DNA from 4 places in the Streptomyces sp. NPDC058650 genome. Region 4 is predicted to be linked to each of the others. Evidence: riboswitches for the same ligand, from Rfam matches in the RefSeq annotation. Region 4 holds a riboswitch; each other region holds the start of a gene.
What was found. A riboswitch is a leader RNA that binds a small molecule or an ion and turns the genes downstream of it on or off. The one in region 4 is predicted to bind cobalamin.
Positions count from the first base shown of each region.

Region 1: it holds a riboswitch for cobalamin, as region 4 does, so the genes downstream of both, cobN (cobaltochelatase subunit CobN) here and ACFWWU_RS12190 (ribonucleoside-diphosphate reductase subunit alpha) in region 4, are expected to answer to the same signal.
Region 2: it holds a riboswitch for cobalamin, as region 4 does, so the genes downstream of both, ACFWWU_RS20595 (ABC transporter substrate-binding protein) here and ACFWWU_RS12190 (ribonucleoside-diphosphate reductase subunit alpha) in region 4, are expected to answer to the same signal.
Region 3: it holds a riboswitch for cobalamin, as region 4 does, so the genes downstream of both, ACFWWU_RS33100 (energy-coupling factor ABC transporter permease) here and ACFWWU_RS12190 (ribonucleoside-diphosphate reductase subunit alpha) in region 4, are expected to answer to the same signal.

Region 1 covers NZ_JBHXRL010000001.1:338,558-342,831, reverse strand. The annotation lists gene ACFWWU_RS01715 (precorrin-8X methylmutase) at 1-313, opposite strand, end outside; gene ACFWWU_RS01710 (cobalamin biosynthesis protein CobG) at 310-1,575, opposite strand; cobalamin riboswitch at 1,655-1,804, shown strand; gene cobN (cobaltochelatase subunit CobN) at 1,845-4,274, shown strand, end outside.
Region 2 covers NZ_JBHXRL010000011.1:3,649-7,922, reverse strand. The annotation lists gene ACFWWU_RS20600 (FecCD family ABC transporter permease) at 1-492, opposite strand, end outside; gene ACFWWU_RS20595 (ABC transporter substrate-binding protein) at 489-1,550, opposite strand; cobalamin riboswitch at 1,637-1,762, opposite strand; gene ACFWWU_RS20590 (cold shock domain-containing protein) at 1,859-2,041, opposite strand; gene ACFWWU_RS20585 (TetR/AcrR family transcriptional regulator) at 2,375-2,968, opposite strand; gene ACFWWU_RS20580 (ScbR family autoregulator-binding transcription factor) at 3,483-4,133, shown strand; gene ACFWWU_RS20575 (SDR family oxidoreductase) at 4,141-4,274, opposite strand, start outside.
Region 3 covers NZ_JBHXRL010000026.1:112,444-116,717, reverse strand. The annotation lists gene ACFWWU_RS33115 (ArsR/SmtB family transcription factor) at 1-185, shown strand, start outside; gene ACFWWU_RS33110 (VOC family protein) at 182-574, shown strand; partial or broken gene ACFWWU_RS33105 (Rid family hydrolase) at 623-922, opposite strand; cobalamin riboswitch at 1,030-1,265, shown strand; gene ACFWWU_RS33100 (energy-coupling factor ABC transporter permease) at 1,294-1,992, shown strand; gene ACFWWU_RS33095 (energy-coupling factor ABC transporter substrate-binding protein) at 1,989-2,399, shown strand; gene cbiQ (cobalt ECF transporter T component CbiQ) at 2,406-3,155, shown strand; gene ACFWWU_RS33085 (ATP-binding cassette domain-containing protein) at 3,161-4,036, shown strand; gene ACFWWU_RS33080 (FAD-dependent oxidoreductase) at 4,133-4,274, shown strand, end outside.
Region 4 covers NZ_JBHXRL010000005.1:423,244-427,517, forward strand. The annotation lists gene ACFWWU_RS12185 (ribonucleotide-diphosphate reductase subunit beta) at 1-630, opposite strand, end outside; gene ACFWWU_RS12190 (ribonucleoside-diphosphate reductase subunit alpha) at 630-2,996, opposite strand; cobalamin riboswitch at 3,125-3,269, opposite strand; gene ACFWWU_RS12195 (GNAT family N-acetyltransferase) at 3,317-3,817, opposite strand; gene mctP (monocarboxylate uptake permease MctP) at 3,901-4,274, opposite strand, start outside.

The sequences.
Region 1 (4,274 bases), on a different contig from region 4:
AGAGCGTGCAGACCACCTCGTTGTCGGCGGGCAGCCGTTTGCGGGTGACGCCGCTGGCGACCATCTGCGCGTCGCAGAGGATCGGGGCGCCGGCGCGCAGGGCCTCGCGGGCGGTCGCGACGACCTGGGGGGAGTACGCGATGTCCTGGACGAGGTCGGTCATGCCGCAGGCGTGGATCATCCGGACCGCCACCTGGGCGACGTCGGCGGGCAGGCCCGCGAGCTCCGCCTCGGCGCGGATCGTGGCAAAGGACCGGCGGTAGATCTCCGCCCCGTCCTTCTCGTAGTCGAACATCCTGGTGCTCTCGCTCATCTCGTCGTCGTGCCGGTGGTGGTCCGGGCCGTGGTCACTGCTTCGGGCAGGGCGGTACGGGGGGTGGGGGCGCCGTCCACCAGGTAGGCGCCGTCGGCGGTGGCGACGACGTCGACCCAGGTGCCGTGCGGATGCCCGCAGCGGCGCTCGCACCCGGAGAAGTGGACGGGGAGGCCGAGGGCGGACCCCGGGGCCGCGTCCTCGCGGACGTCCGCGAGGGACTTGGCGCACCCGGGCCGCCCGGTGCAGGCGCTGACGCCCGCCCAGGGGGAGTCGGGCCGGGTGATCAGCCCGGAGGCGGCGAGGGCGGCGAGCCGGTCGGTCCCGGGTCCCGTCGACCCGGGTTCCGCCGCCCCGACGACGACCGCGCCGCGCCACGGCGTCAGCCGTACCTCCTCGGCGGGCAGCAGCGCGCGCAGTTGGGCGGCGGTGAGGCGGCCGAGGGGCGCCAGGACGTACAGGGCGGTGGCGCCGAGGCGCCCGGGCGCGAGGGGCGCGCCCTCAAGGAGGTGGGGCGTGGGTACGGGCTCCGCCGCGATCCCCGCGCGGTCGAGCGCGCCCGCCACGTCAGGGGCGCACCCCTCGGGCAGCTCCCGCACCCGCCAGGCCCCGTTCCCGGCCGCGCGGGCGGCGTCCAGGAAGGCTCGGGCGGCGGCGAGCGCGGCCCGGGGAGCGTCGGCTCCGGCGACCCGGAAGGCCCGCCCGCCGACGCACAGCCGCACCGCGTCCGGCTCCACTGCGACCAAGGTCACATCGCCGCCGAGTCCCGCCACGTCACCGCGCCCGTCGTCGAGGACGAACAGGAAACGGCCGGAAAGCGCCGCCGCCCAGGGCTCGGCGCACAGCAGGGTGTCCAGCTCACGGGCCCACAACTGGACCTCGGGGCCGCCGAGTCCGTCGAGGCCGGCGGCCGGCGAGGCCACGATGTTGCGGACGCGTTCGTGGGTGGGGGAGGGCAGCAGGCCCGCTTCCGCGAGCAGCGCGGCGAGTTCCGCCCCGCAGTCGTCCGCGAGGCGGCGCAGCTCCGCGTTCCCCCGGGAGGTGACGCTGATCCGCCCGTCGCCGAGGGACTCCGCCGCAGCGGCGAGCGCCTCGACCTGACGTGCCGTCAAGCGTCCTGCGGGCAGCCGCAGTCGGGCCAGCCGGCCGTCGTCGGCGGCGTGCAGGCGCAGCGCCCCGGGGCAGGCGTCGCCACGGTCCCGTATGCGAGCTTCGTCCCGTTCGGGCGTCGGGGGTGGGGTGGGCGGCATGGCGGCGAGCATACCCACGGGGAACCGGGCCACCACCGAGTGTGATCCGGCCGACTCCACGGCCCGCCCCGCCGCGCCGACGTCACGATCTAGGATGCAGATCGGCATGGGGTCCCTGGACCCCGGGGAGGAAGCCCGGTGAGAATCCGGCGCGGTCCCGCCACTGTGAGCCTGCCCGGGCTGTGCGTCAGCACGATCCAGGGGCCGGTGAGTCAGGAACTCCCGCCGTCCACACGACCACCCGGGGCGCGGACAACCCCGAGGAAGGGCCTGCGCACGCCATGCTTCTGCTGCTGTCGCACTCCGACACCGACCTGCTCAGTGCCCGCGCGGCGAACGCCGCCTCGGCCGAGGGAGCCGGCGGCCCGGTGGAGTACCGCTTCGCCAACCCCTCCCGGCTGCCCCTCGCCGAACTCCCCGGCCTCCTCGACGGCGTCGAGCTCGTCGTCGTCCGCCTCCTGGGCGGCATCCGCTCCTGGGAGGAGGGGATCGACGCGATCCGCGCCACCGGAAAGCCGGTCGTCGTGCTCAGCGGCGAACAGGCCCCCGACGCCCAGCTGATGGAGACCTCGACCGTCCCCGTCGGCGTCGCCACCGAGGCGCACGCCTACCTCGCGCACGGCGGCCCCGGGAACCTGGAACAGCTGGCCCGCTTCCTCTCCGACACCGTCCTCCTCACCGGCCACGGCTTCGAGGCCCCGGCGGCGGCCCCCACCTGGGGCCCGCTGGAGCGCGAAGCCCGTCACACGGACGGCCCGACGATCGCGGTGCTCTACTACCGCGCCCACCACATGAGCGGGAACACCGCCTTCGTGGACACCCTCTGCGCGGCGATCGAGGACACCGGCGCGCAGGCGCTCCCGCTGTACGTGGCGTCCCTGCGCGCCCCCGAGGCGGAGCTGCTCGACCGGCTCCGCACGGCCGACGCGATCGTCACCACCGTCCTCGCGGCGGGCGGCACCAAGCCGGCCGAGGCGCAGGCCGGCGGCGACGAGGAGGCCTGGGACGCGGGCGCGCTCGCCGCGCTCGACGTACCGATCCTCCAGGCGCTGTGCCTGACCGGTTCGCGCGAGAACTGGGAGGAGAACGACGAGGGCCTGTCGCCGCTGGACGCGGCCAGCCAGGTCGCCGTGCCCGAGTTCGACGGCCGCCTCATCACCGTCCCGTTCTCCTTCAAGGAGATCGACGCGGACGGCCTGCCCGCGTACGTCGCGGACGCCGAGCGCGCCGCCCGGGTCGCCGGGATCGCGGTCCGCCACGCCCGGCTCCGCCACATCCCGAACGCCGAGAAGAAGCTGGCGCTCGTCCTCTCCGCGTACCCGACGAAGCACTCCCGCATCGGCAACGCGGTCGGTCTGGACACCCCGGCCTCCGCCGTCTCCCTCCTGCGGCGGCTGATCGCGGAGGGATACGACTTCGGCCCCGCCGAGGAGCTCCCCGGCCTGGTCTCCGGCGACGGCGACGAGCTGATCTACGCGCTCATCGACGCCGGCGGCCACGACCAGGACTGGCTGACGGAGGAGCAGCTCGCGCGCAACCCCGTCCGCATCCCGGCGGCCGACTACAAGCGCTGGTACGCGACTTTGCCCGAGGAGCTCCGCACGCACGTCGAGGAGCACTGGGGCCCGGCGCCCGGCGAGATGTTCCTCGACCGTTCCCGCAACCCGGAGGGCGACATCGTGCTCGCCGCCCTGCGCCGCGGGAACCTGCTGATCCTCATCCAGCCGCCGCGCGGCTTCGGCGAGAACCCGATCGCGATCTACCACGACCCCGATCTCCCGCCGTCCCACCACTACCTGGCCGCCTACCGCTGGATCGCCGCCCGCGCCGAGGACGGCGGCTTCGGCGCCGACGCCATGGTCCACCTGGGCAAGCACGGCAATCTGGAGTGGCTGCCCGGCAAGAACGCCGGCCTGTCCGCCGCCTGCGGCCCCGACGCGGCACTCGGCGACATCCCCCTGATCTACCCCTTCCTCGTCAACGACCCGGGCGAGGGCACGCAGGCCAAGCGGCGCGTGCACGCGACCCTCGTCGACCACCTGGTGCCGCCGATGGCGCGCGCCGAGTCGTACGGCGACATCGCGCGCCTGGAGCAGCTGCTCGACGAGTACGCGCAGATCTCCTCGATGGACCCGTCGAAGCTGCCCGCGATCCGCGCCCAGATCTGGACGCTGATCCAGGCGGCCAAGCTCGACCACGACCTGGGGCTCCAGGACCGCCCGGAGGACGACGGCTTCGACGACTTCCTGCTGCACGTCGACGGCTGGCTGTGCGAGGTCAAGGACGCCCAGATCCGCGACGGTCTGCACGTCCTGGGCGGCGCGCCGGAGGGCGAGGCCCGCGTCAACCTGGTCCTCTCGATCCTCCGCGCCCGCCAGATCTGGGGCGGCACGCAGGCGCTGCCGGGCCTGCGCGAGGCGCTGGGCCTGGACGAGTCGGCCATGGACCGGGCCCGGACCGACGACATCGAGGAGCGCGCCCGCCGGGTGGTCGAGGTGATGGAGGCCGCCGACTGGTCCGTGGACGCGATCACGGACGCCGCCATACAGGGCCTGGGCGCCCCGCCGATGGGCGGCACCGCGTACGGCATGCAGCTGGACTCCGTGAAGACGGTCCTCCGCTTCGCCTGCGAGCAGGTCGTGCCGCGCCTCGCCGGCACCACCGACGAGCTCACCCACGCGGTCCACGCCCTGAACGGCGGCTTCGTCCCG
Region 2 (4,274 bases), on a different contig from region 4:
CAGCACGAGCGCGAAGGAGCAGACCGCCCCGAGGAACGCGCCGCCGGTGACGGAGAGCACTCCCCCGCCGACGCCGAGGACGACGACCAGGACGGCGCCGGTCGAGGCTCCCGAGGAGACGCCGAGGACGAAGGGATCGGCGAGCGGGTTACGCAGGAGCGACTGCATCACCGCCCCGCACACGGCGAGTCCGGCGCCGCACACGGCCGCGAGGAGGGTGCGGGGCAGGCGCAGGTTCCAGACGATCCCGTCCCGGATCGGGGACAGTTCCGAGGCGCCGCCGGCCAGGTGGGCGACGACGACGGACCGCACCTCGCCGACACGGATGTCCGCCGGCCCGATGGTGATCGCCACGGCGACCGACGCGCAGAGGAAGGCGAACCCTGCCAGGGCCCACGCCAGGGCCCGGCCGCCGCGCCGCGCTGTGGCCGACCGGGTGGGAGGACGGGGAGCGGCGGGCCTGACGGGGCGGGTGAGGCGCGCGAGGGTCACTTGGCGAGCCCGTACGAGCGGAGCGCGGCCGCCACCTTCTCCACGCCCTCGACCGTACGGATCGTGGGGTTCATCGCCTGGCCGCTGAGCAACACGTACCGCTTCTTCCTCACCGCCGTCATGTTCCTGGTGACCGGGTCGGACTCCAGGAAAGCGATCTTCTTCGCGGCGCTCTCGGCCGACTGGGAACGGCGGGTCAGATCGCCGATCACGAGCACGTCCGGGTCGCGGTCCGCGACGGTCTCCCAGTTGATCTGGGGCCACTCCTCGCGCGTGTCGTCGAAGACGTTCTTCGCGCCGAGCGCACGGGTCACGATGCCCGGGGCGCCGCAACAGCCCGCCATGTAGGGGGACTCGGCGTTGGCGAACCAGTAGAGGACCGTGACGTCCTCGAAGTCGCCGGACGAAGTCGCCTTCGCCACCCGGCCCTTGAGTTCGGCGACGAGCTTCTCGCCTCGCTCTGGCACCCCGAACACCCGGGCCAGGTCACGGATCTCGCCGTGGACGGTCTCCATCGTGAGCGGCCGGGTGCGGACACCGTCGCCGTCACCGCTGTTGTCCTTGTCGGCGCAGTCGGTCGGCGAGAGGTAGGTGGGGACGCCCAGCTTCGCGAACTGTTCGCGGGGCGCGACGCCGCCCTTGCCGAGCGTGTACGCGAACGAGGCGGCGGCGAAGTCGGGTTCGGTGTCGAGCACCTTCTCGAAGGAGGGGTAGCGGTCGGCGAGGCGCGGCACCTTCGCGTTCTGCGCCTCAAGTCCCTTGAGGACGGGGTCGGTCCAGGTCCCGGTGCCGACCATCCGGTCGGCCAGGACGAGGGAGAGCATGATCTCGGCGGCCCCCTGGTCGAGGGCGACGGCCCGCCGGGGCGGGCGGTCGATCCGTACGCGCTCTCCGCAGTTGTCGAGGGTCACGGGGTAGTCGGAGCCCGCACCGTCGGCGGGGCTCTTCGCCGAGGGCGTCGTGGCGGGTCCGCCGCCACAGCCCGTCGCGGTCACGAGCAGGGTCAGGGTGCCGGCGAGAAACAGCGCGGCGGAACGGACGGGGTGTGCGAGCGGCACGGAGCATTCCTCTGCGTCCACGGCTCATACGCGGAGCCTGTCGTACGGTGCTCCCCGGTCGACGGCGTGACGCCGGGGCCGCCAGCAGGTCTTCGGACTCGGGGTCATCCGGACGGGGCGCCTTCCCGGGCCTGTCCCGCCGCCCAGTGGCCGATGCTCCGCCCGTCGCCCTCACCGCTGCGCGTCAGCTCCGGATTCCCACCGGATTCCCTGACCCGTACGCTCGCCCGTTCGGGTGAGCGCATAGGTGCGACTGGCCTCGGCACAGTACCACCGGGGACCCGTCGCACCTCCGGCCGTGGGCCGGGTCAGAGACGCAGCTCCTTCGCCTCGAAGCGGCCGTCACCGAGAACGAGGGCGAAAGTGACCTGCTGGCCCTCGGAGACCGCCTGCACCTCTCCCTCGATGTCCGCCGCGCTGAAGTACACCTGCTCATCGGAGCCCACCGGGACGACGAAGCCGTACCCGCCGAGACGATTGAAGGACTGCACGAACCCTTTGCTTCTGCCTTCCACGGCGGCCTCCCTGTCGTCACCGGCGAAGTGCCTCTCAGGGGAGATCTACCCCGTCGGCCCGCACTTCGCCCGTCAGGGGGACACCCGCGGGTGTTCCCTGCGGTCAGCTCGCCGGCCCCGATGTGCGGGCCACCTCCACAGTCTCGTACAATCTTCAACAGAGGTCCGGTGCCGGAGATCCCCCGTGTCCGTCACCGGGCCTCGCCGACTTCCCGGCGCCTCCCCCGCCCCTGCGGTCCCGGGTCCTCCCGCTCGGTCCCGCGTCCACACGGTGCCGCGGGCCCGTGACCCGCCCGGACGGGCGGCGCCTCAGCGGGCGCCGGGGTACGCGGTCCGTGCCGTGATCCGGGCGATGCGCCGCGCCGACTCCTCCGGCGAGGCCACGGGCCGGACGATGTGGCTGACCGTGAGCCGCACGATCGTCTCGACCGCGAGACGTCGCGACTCCTCGTCCACCTCGGGCCAGGTCTCGATCGCGTACGCGTCGAGCATCGCCGTCGCCGTCCCGAAGGCCGGCTCCGGGCGGGTGGCCGGACAGGCGAGGAGCTCGTCCTCGCCACCCCGCTCGGCCACCAGGACCCCCTTGATCAGAGGGTTGTCCGCGGCCCGCTGGAGGGTGTAGCCGACCCCGGCCGCGGCCGTGGCCTCCAGTTCGCCCCGGTGGGCGTCGAGTTCGCGCTGGATGCCGCGCAGGAAGCCTTCCACCTCGCGCTGGACCAGGGCTTTGCCGATGGCGTCCTTCGAGCCGAACTCGTTGTAGAGCGTCTGGCGGCTGATCCCGGCGGCCCGCGCGATGGCGGTCATCCGCAGCCCGCCCCGGCCCTCGGCGGCGACGAGGAGGTAGGTGGCGTCGAGTACTCGCTCGCGCAGCAGGGACCGGACGCTCTCGCGTAAACGTGTCATCGTGGCCACACTTTATCCACGGGGGACGGGCCCGCCCGTCCCCGTACGGCAGGCGCCCGGCCCTGTACGGGACGGCCCCCGCCCTCTCCCGTCACCGGCTCCGGCTCCGGCTCCGGCTCCGGGTGAGCCGCCCGCCCAGGTACGTCGCGGTGACCGCGGCCTCCTCCGGGACGCGTTCCGGCGGGACGGTGTACGGGTCCCGGGTCCCGGGTCCCGGGTCCCGCTGGGTCTGCCCGAGCGCTGCGGCGGCGTCCTCCGCCGTCGGTATCCACCGACAAACCTTCCACTCGGTTTGTTCATGCCCACACCCTCGGCCCGGAACGCACCGTGGACCCTTGCGGGGGCGCATGCCGACGCCCTCCATGGGTAGGTAAATCCGACAACACCGAAGCGCCCCTGCATCCCAACGAAAGCTCGTAGAATACCAATCAGTCGGTTTGAGGTCGTCGAGTGGTACGGCGCGACGGGGCGCAATTCCGTACCGCTGCGACGCATGGTGCTACTGGAGCCGTTGGTGACCAAACAAGAGCGGGGCACACGGACCCGCGACGCGCTGATCAGGTCGGCGGCAGGAGAGTTCGACCTGCACGGCTACGCCCTGGCCACACTGTCCGCGATCAGCATGGGAGCCGGCGTCAGCCCCGGGGCGCTCCACTTCCACTTCGAGAACAAGGCGGCGATCGCCGAGGCCGTCGAGGACGCGGCCTGCACGACCCTGCGGCGGACCGCCCGGATCGCGTACGGCCACCGGTCCAACGCCCTGCAGAACCTCGCGGACACCACGCACGCGCTCGCCCGCCTGTTCCGCGAGGACATCGTCGTACGGGCGGGCTTCCGGCTCAGCTGCGCGAACGACAGCCGTACGGAGCTCAATCTGCGCCAGGAATGGCAGAGCTGCGTACAGCAACGGCTCGCGGAGGCGGCCGACGAGGGTCTCCTCGCCGCCGGCATCGGACGGCAGCAGGACCTCGCCCGCACGATCGTCGCCGCCACCGTCGGCCTGGTGACCCTGTGCCAGGACAACGCCGAGTGGCTCTCCCCCCACACCGTCACCGGTCTGTGGCGCACCCTGCTGCCGACCCTGACGGCGCCGGAGGCCCTCGCGGGCCTGGAACCGGCGGGCACCGCGGCCGTGATCAGCCGCTCGCTCGCCCCGGTCGGCTGACCGTGGCTCAGAGCGCGCTTCCTCCCGTGGCGTCCACGTACTGGCCGGTGATCCAGCGGGCGTCGTCGGAGACGAGGAACGCGACGATGTCCGCGATGTCGGCCGGCGTCCCGAGCCGGTTGAAGACCGAGTAGGCGGCGA
Region 3 (4,274 bases), on a different contig from region 4:
ACGCGCTCGGCATCTCGCGCCAGGGGGTCTCCCAGCACCTCGCCGTGCTGGAGGCCGCCGGGCTCGTCGAGACCAGGCGGGAGGGCCGCTACAAGTTCCACGACCTGAACACCGCTCCCCTGCGGCACATCACCGAGCGGTGGCCCGTGCCCGACACCCCCGGACCGGAGAAGAGCACCTCATGAAGATCCATCTGACCAGCGTCTTCGTCGACGACCAGGCCAAGGCCGAGCGTTTCTACACCGAGATCCTCGGCTTCGTGAAGAAGCACGACGTCCCGCTGGGCGAGACGGACCGCTGGCTGACCGTCGTCTCGCCCCACGAGCCCGCCGGTACCGAACTCCTCCTGGAGCCCGCCGGTCACCCGGCGGTCAAGCCCTACCGCGACGCGCTGGTCCAGGACGGCATCCCGCTGGCCCAGTTCGCCGTCGACGACGTGCGGGCCGAGTACGAGCGCCTGAGCGGCCTCGGCGTCCGCTTCACCCAGGAACCCCTGGAGATGGGCCCCGTCACCACCGCCGTCTTCGACGACACCTGCGGCAACCTGATCCAGCTCGCGACGGAGCCCCAGTAGGCCCGGCGGGAGGCGGGCCTACCGCCGGTCGGCCCGCTCTCCCCGGCGTCAGCCGACGACGGCGTCGAGCTCCACCTCGACGAGCCATGCGGGATCGATGAACCGCGTGACCTCGACGAAGGTCGTCACCGGCCGGACCTCCGCGAACCGCTCCCCGTGGGCGCGCGCGGCCTCCTTCCACGAGGTCACGTCGGTCAGCATGACGCGGGTGCGCACGACGTCCTCCAGCGACGCACCCGCCGCCTTCAGCGCCTCCTCGGCGATGTCGAGACACCTGACGGTCTGGGCGTACACGTCACCCGGCGCGACGGCCGCCCCGTCGTCGCCGATGGGAGCGGTCCCGGCGACCGCTACGTGCGCACCCTTTCAAACGGCGCGGGAAAAGCCGATCTCCGGTTCGAGTGGCGACCCGGAACTGACCCTCTGTGGAACATCCCTCATCGCTCCGTACTCCTCCGCGTTGTAATGCACCTGGTCAACGGACTAGTGTCGCAGGGCCTTGGTGTTCGGGAAACCGGTGCAGTACCGGTGCGGCCCTCGCCACTGTGATCGGGAGTTCCGGCTCCACACCCGTGGGAGACCCCCGCGGGCAAGCCACTGGACCGTTGTGGGAGACCACCGCGGTGTGGGAAGGCGGAGTCGGGACGTATGACCGTCAGCCAGGAGACCGGCCAGGGTGCGTTGTCCATCCACGAGGTGCTGGAGAGGGTCTCCCAACCATGCATATAGCCGAGGGGTATCTGCCCCCCGTACACGCCGCCGCCTGGGGCGTTGCCGCCGCTCCGTTTGTCGTCCACGGGGTTCGCGCGCTCACCCGCGAGGTGCGCTCCAACCCCGAGTCCACCCTGCTGCTCGGCGCCGCCGGCGCCTTCACGTTCGTCCTGTCCGCACTCAAACTTCCCTCCGTGACGGGCAGTTGCTCGCATCCGACGGGTACGGGTCTGGGCGCGATCCTCTTCCGGCCGCCGATCATGGCGGTCCTCGGGACGATCACCCTGCTCTTCCAGGCCCTGCTGCTCGCCCACGGCGGACTCACCACGCTCGGCGCGAACGCCTTCTCGATGGCGATCGTCGGACCCTGGGCGGGGTACGGGACCTATCTGCTGGTGCGCCGGTTCGGTGCGCCGCTGATGGTCGCCGTCTTCTTCGGCGCGTTCGTCGCCGATCTGTCCACGTACTGCGTCACGAGCGTGCAGCTCGCGCTGGCCTTCCCGGACCAGGGCAGCGGCATCATGGGCTCCCTGGCCAAGTTCGGTTCCATCTTCGCCGTGACACAGATCCCGCTGGCGGTGAGCGAGGGCCTGCTCACCGTGCTCGTGATGCGGCTGCTCATGCAGTCCAGCAAGGGCGAGCTGACCCGGCTGGGCGTTCTGACCCGGTCCGCCACGAAGCGACACGAGGAGGCGGCCGCGCGATGAGCTTCACCGTCAGCCGGAACACGAAGATCAACGCCCTGCTGCTGCTCGTCGTCGCCGCGCTCGCGGTGCTGCCGCTGGCACTGGGGCTCGGCGACCACAAGGAAGAGCCGTTCGCCGGGGCGGACGCGGAGGCGGAGACCGCGATCACGGAGCTCCAGCCCGATTACGAACCGTGGTTCAGCCCTCTGTACGAGCCGCCGTCCGGGGAGATCGAATCGGCGCTGTTCGCCCTCCAGGCGGCGCTGGGCGCTGGTGTCCTCGCCTACTACTTCGGGGTGCGGCGCGGACGTCGGCAGGGCGAGGCCCGCGCGCTGGCGCAGGCCGGCGAGGGTGCGGAGAGCGCGAAGCGCGCGGAGGGTGCCGCGATCGCGGACTCGCGCGTCGAAGCCGGGGACAGGGACGCGTAACCGCCCATGCTGCCTATCGACGCGGCGGCGCACAGCAGTCGCTGGCGCCGCCGCCATCCCGTCGAGAAGGCCCTGCTCGGCTTCGGTCTCACGCTGTGCGCGGTGTGTCTGCCGCCGTGGCCGGGTGCGGTGCTCGTCGCGGCGGCCACGCTCGCGGTCCTGCTCGGCCCGGCCGGAGTGGCGGGCCGTCAGCTGTGGCGGGCGTTCCGCGTGCCGCTCGGGTTCTGCGTCACGGGCGCGGTGCCGCTGCTCTTCGAGGTGGGCGGGGCACGGGGGTTCGTGGCCCTCGCGCCCGGCGGGCCCGTCCACGCGGGCGAGCTGCTGCTGCGGACCGCCGCCGCCTCGCTGGGGGTGCTGCTCTTCGCGTTCACGACGCCCGTCTCCGACGTGCTCCCCCGGCTCGTCCGCGCGGGGGTGCCCGCGCCCGTGGTGGACGTGGCGCTCGTGATGTACCGGATCATCTTCCTGCTCCTCGACTCCCTGTCCAAGATCCGCCAGGCGCAGGCCGCCCGGCTCGGGCACACCACCCGGGCGGCGACCTGGCGGTCGCTCGCCGGGCTCGGCGCCACGTCGTTCGTCCGCGCCTTCGACCGGGCGCAGCGCCTGCAGTCGGGGCTCGCCGGGCGCGGCTACGACGGGACCCTTCGGGTCCTGGTCCCCGCCGCCGCGGTCTCCCGCCGGTTCCTGGCGGCGGCCGTCGGGCTCCTCGGCGGGCTCGTCGCCCTCACCCTCGTACTCGAAAGGTTCCTGCCGTGACCGCCGTGACCGCCGTGACGTCTCCGACGACCTCCGCGACGCCCGTCGTGGAGCTGGTGAAGGCGGGTTTCGCCTACGAGGACGGGCCGGCGGTCCTGTCGGACGTGGACTTCGCGGTGCCGGAGGGGCGGGCCATCGCGCTGCTCGGGCGGAACGGCAGCGGCAAGACGACGCTGCTGCGGCTGCTCAGCGGGGGGTTGCGGCGCGGGAGCGGGTCGCTGCTCCTGGACGGGGCGGAGGTGACGTACGACCGGAAGGGGCTGACCCGGCTGCGGACGACCGTGCAGCTGGTGGTGCAGGATCCGGACGACCAGCTGTTCGCGGCCTCGGTCGGGCAGGACGTGTCCTTCGGGCCGATGAACCTGGGGCTCCCGGAGGAGGAGGTACGGCTCCGGGTGCGGGAGGCCCTGGAGGCGCTGGACATCGTGGCCCTGGAGGACCGGCCGACGCATCTGCTGTCGTACGGGCAGCGCAAGCGGGCGGCGATCGCGGGCGCGGTGGCGATGCGGCCCCGGGTGCTGATCATGGACGAGCCGACGGCCGGGCTCGATCCGCACGGTCAGGAGCGGCTTCTCGACGCCCTGGCGCGGCTCCGCGCGGCCGGGACGACGGTGGTGATGGCGACGCACGACGTGGATCTCGCGCTGCGCTGGGCGGACGAGGCGGCGGTGCTCTCCCCCGCCGGACTGCGGACCGGTCCGGTCGCCGAGCTCCTCGGGGACGACGCCCTGCTCGACGCGGCGCGGCTGCGGCGGCCCTGGGGCACGTCCGTCGCCCGGCTGCTGCGCGCCCACGGGCTGCTCGCCCCGGACGCGCCCGAGCCCCGTACGCCGGAGGAGCTGGACGCCTGGCTGCGGGCCGGGCCACTTGCTACTGAGTAGTAGACATCACGTCCCGAATCTTCTGCAACTAGTTGCATAACGAGGAGGGGTCCCCTAGAACTGAGGTCGACTGATCCTGCGCGAGGAGGCGCCCCCATGACCGCGACCCCCACCCCCACCCCGTACCCGCATCTGCTGAGCCCGCTCGACCTCGGGTTCACGACCCTGCCCAACCGGGTGATCATGGGTTCGATGCACGTCGGCCTGGAGGAGACGGAGCACGGCTTCGAGCGCATGG
Region 4 (4,274 bases):
GAACACCCAGTTGGTGCCGGTCGCGAGACCGTGCAGCAGGCCGCGGGAGCGGAACCAGTACACGTACGCGAAGGCGCCGTAGAAGAACAGGCCCTCGATGCACGCCGCGAAGCAGATCAGGTTCAGCAGGAAGCGGCGGCGGTCGGCCTGGGTCTCCAGGCGGTCGATCTTCTCCACCGAGTCCATCCAGCGGAAGCAGAACTGCGCCTTCTCGCGGATGGAGGGGATCTCCTCGACCGCGTCGAACGCGGCGGCGCGGTCGTCCGGGTCGGGCAGGTAGGTGTCGAGCAGCGTCAGATAGAACTGGACGTGCACGGCCTCCTCGAACAGCTGGCGCGAGAGGTACAGCCGCGCCTCGGGGGAGTTGATGTGCTTGTACAGCGTCAGCACGAGGTTGTTCGACACGATCGAGTCACCGGTCGCGAAGAAGGCGACCAGCCGGCCGATCATGTGCTGCTCACCGGGGGTGAGCTTCGCGAGGTCGGCGACGTCCGAGTGGAGGTCGACCTCCTCCACGGTCCACGTGTTCTTGATCGCGTCGCGGTAGCGCTCGTAGAAGTCCGGGTAGCGCATCGGACGGAGGGTCAGTTCGAAGCCCGGGTCGAGCAGGTTCTTGTTGTCGCTGGACATTACTGGCAGGCCTCGCAGGACTCGGGGTTTTCCAGGGAGCAGGCGAGGGCCTCTTCGGGGGTCGCCTGTACGGGGATGGGCGCGGCGGCCGCCGTCGACGCCTGGGCGGCGCGGGCGATCCGGGTCGCGGGGCGCGAGCGCAGGTAGTACGTCGTCTTCAGCCCCTGCTTCCAGGCGTACGCGTACATCGACGACAGCTTGCCGATCGTCGGCGTCTCCAGGAACAGGTTCAGGGACTGCGACTGGTCGAGGAACGGGGTGCGGGCGGCGGCCATGTCGATCAGGCCGCGCTGCGGGATCTCCCAGGCCGTGCGGTACAGCTCGCGCACCTCGGCCGGGATCCAGGTGAAGCCCGCGACCGAGCCGCTGGCGTCGCGCAGCGCGTCCCGGGTCTGCGCGTCCCACACGCCGAGCCGCTTGAGCTCGGCGACGAGGTACGAGTTGACCTGGAGGAACTCGCCCGACAGCGTCTCGCGCTTGAAGAGGTTGGAGACCTGCGGCTCGATGCACTCGTACACGCCCGCGATCGAGGCGATGGTCGCCGTCGGCGCGATCGCCAGGAGCAGGCTGTTGCGCATGCCGACCGTGGCGATCCGCTCGCGCAGGGCAGCCCAGCGCTCGGGCCAGTTGAGCTCCACGTCGTAGTGGTCCGGGTGCAGGACACCGCGGGCGGTGCGGGTCTTGTCCCAGGCGGGGACCGGCCCGCTGCGCTCGGCGAGGTCGGCGGAGGCCTCGTACGCGGCGAGCATGATCCGCTCGGCGATCCGGGTGGACAGCGCGCGCGCCTCGGGGGAGTCGAACGGCAGCTTCAGCTGGAAGAAGACGTCCTGGAGGCCCATCGCGCCCAGGCCCACCGGCCGCCAGCGGGCGTTGGAACGCCCGGCCTGCTCGGTCGGGTAGAAGTTGATGTCGACGACCCGGTCGAGGAAGGTGACGGCCGTGCGGACGGTCGCGTCGAGCCGCTCCCAGTCGATGTCCTGGGTCGAGGCGTCCACGAAGGCGCCGAGGTTGACCGAGCCCAGGTTGCAGACCGCGGTCTCGCCGTCGTTGGTGACCTCCAGGATCTCCGTGCAGAGGTTGGAGGAGTGGACGGTGTGGCCGGGCTCGGCGGTCTGGTTGGCCGTCCGGTTCGAGGCGTCCTTGAAGGTCATCCAGCCGTTGCCGGTCTGGGCCAGGGTCCGCATCATCCGGCCGTACAGGTCACGGGCCGGCATGCTCTTGCGGGCCAGGCCCTTCGCCTCGGCGGCGCGGTAGGCGGCGTCGAACTCCTCGCCCCACAGGTCGACGAGCTCGGGCACGTCCGCCGGCGAGAAGAGCGACCACTCGGCGTCCGCGTTGACCCGGCGCATGAACTCGTCCGGGATCCAGTGCGCCAGGTTGAGGTTGTGCGTACGACGCTGGTCCTCGCCCGTGTTGTCGCGGAGCTCCAGGAACTCCTCGATGTCCGCGTGCCAGGTCTCCAGGTAGACGGCGGCGGCGCCCTTGCGGCGGCCGCCCTGGTTCACGGCGGCGACGGACGCGTCGAGGGTCTTGAGGAACGGCACGATGCCGTTGGAGTGCCCGTTCGTGCCGCGGATGAGGGAACCGCGGGCGCGGATGCGGGAGTAGGAGAGGCCGATGCCGCCCGCGTGCTTCGAGAGGCGCGCGACCTGGTGGTAGCGGTCGTAGATGGAGTCCAGCTCGTCCTGCGGGGAGTCGAGGAGGTAGCAGGAGGACATCTGCGGGTGGCGGGTGCCGGAGTTGAAGAGCGTGGGCGAGGACGGGAGGTAGTCCAGGCGGCTCATCAGGCCGTACAGGGCGGCCACTTCGTCGAGTGCGTGGGCGCTGTCGTCCTCGGCGAGGCCGCAGGCGACGCGGAGCATGAAGTGCTGCGGGGTCTCGATCACCTTGCGGGTGATCGGGTGGCGCAGCAGGTAGCGCGAGAAGAGGGTGCGCAGACCGAAGTAGCCGAAGCGGTCGTCGGCGGCCTGGTCGACGGTCGCGTCGAGCCGGTCCGCGTGCAGCGCGACGAAGTCGGCGGTGCGGTCGGCGATCAGGCCCTCGCGGTGACCGACGGCCACGGAGGCGGAGAAGCACACCGCGCCCTGGCTCGCGGCCTCGTCGGCGATGGTGATCGTCAGGAGCCGGGCGGCGAGCCGGGAGTAGGCCGGGTCCTCGGAGATCAGGCCGGCGGCCGCCTCGGTGGCCAGCTCGCGCAGTTCCGCCTCGTCCGACGTGGCGCTGCGGCCGCGGAGCGCGGCGGCGGCGACCTTGCCGGGGTCGGTGTCGGGCAGGTCGGCGGTGAGATCGGTCAGGGTCCGCAGCAGCATGGTGCCGGGTCCGTCGCTCTCGATCGCCGTGGCCGGATCGGCGGGCGCGATGGTCACGTGGGGCTCTCCCTCGCTCGGCTCGGGGCCGCGGCGGGGGAAGGCGGGCAGGCGGGCACCCGTACCGGATGCGCCGCGTCCACCGGCCCACTCCGCGAGGCCCGGACGTCAGTGACACCCGGAACGGAAGGACCGGGTGTGCTGTCGGCAGGTCCTCGGACTCACCTCGTACGCGCGTATGGGTACGAAGCACACCGTTGCGGGACAGTTCCGGATTCGCGCCGGATTTCCCTGCGTCGACAACGAGGACGAGCATACATGTGGTGGGCGCCGCTCGCGGAACCCACCACATGTTGTGTCGCCCTGCTGTCCTCGGGGTGTCAGAACTCCAGGGCGTAGGTCCTCAGCCGGTGGCCGGGAACCGGATCCCAGTCCCGCTCAGGGGTGCGAACGAAGCCCATCCGCTCGTAGATCCGGTGCGCCGAGACCATCTTCGCGTCCGTGGAGAGCACGAGCCGCGCGCACTCCGGCGCGGCGCCCGCGCGGTCGGCGCAGGCGCGTACGAGCGCCTCTCCGACGCCCCTGCCGCGGGCCTCGGGCGCGACCACGAGCATCCGGAACTCGGCCTCGCCGGTGACGGCTATGTCCGCCCAGGTGGTGTCGCCCCGGGCGAAGGTCACCCCGCCGATGATCCGGTCGTCCGCGTCGACGGCGACGAGCACCTCGGCCTCGCGGGCCCGGCGGGCCGTGTCGCGCAGCATGGCCAGATAGAAGTCGTCCTCGCCGTGGAGCAGCAGCCCGTCGTTCAGATAGGTCAGCCCGGTGAGTTCCCCGAGCTCCTCGTACTCCTCGGGCCGTACCGCCCTGATCGTGAAGTCCATGGAGCCAGTCTGCCTCGAAGGGCACGCGCAGGGGCCCGGGGTCTCCTGGCGGAGATCCCGGGCCCCTGCGTCGTACCGCGAGGTCAGTGCACTCCGGCGCCGACCTTCGGGTCCGCCGTGGGGTCCGTCTTCGGCTTCGCCGTGCGGGACGGCGCGTCGGCCGTGTAGTCCGACGGGGAGGTCTCGTCGATGCCCTCGGGGGCCTTCACGGCCTTGAGGACGAAGGTCAGGACGACCGTGACGACGAGGTTGAGGACGAAGGCGGTGAGACCGATGTAACCGATCTCGCCGATGCCCGGGATCTCGGCGGAGGAACCGCCGAAGTGCTTCTGTGTCGGGCTCGCGACGCCGTACGCGGCGACCGTGCCGTAGAGCATGCCGACGGCCCAGCCGGCGAGCAGCGCCCAGCGGTGGAACCAGCGGGTGAAGAGACCGCCGACCAGCGCCGGGAAGGTCT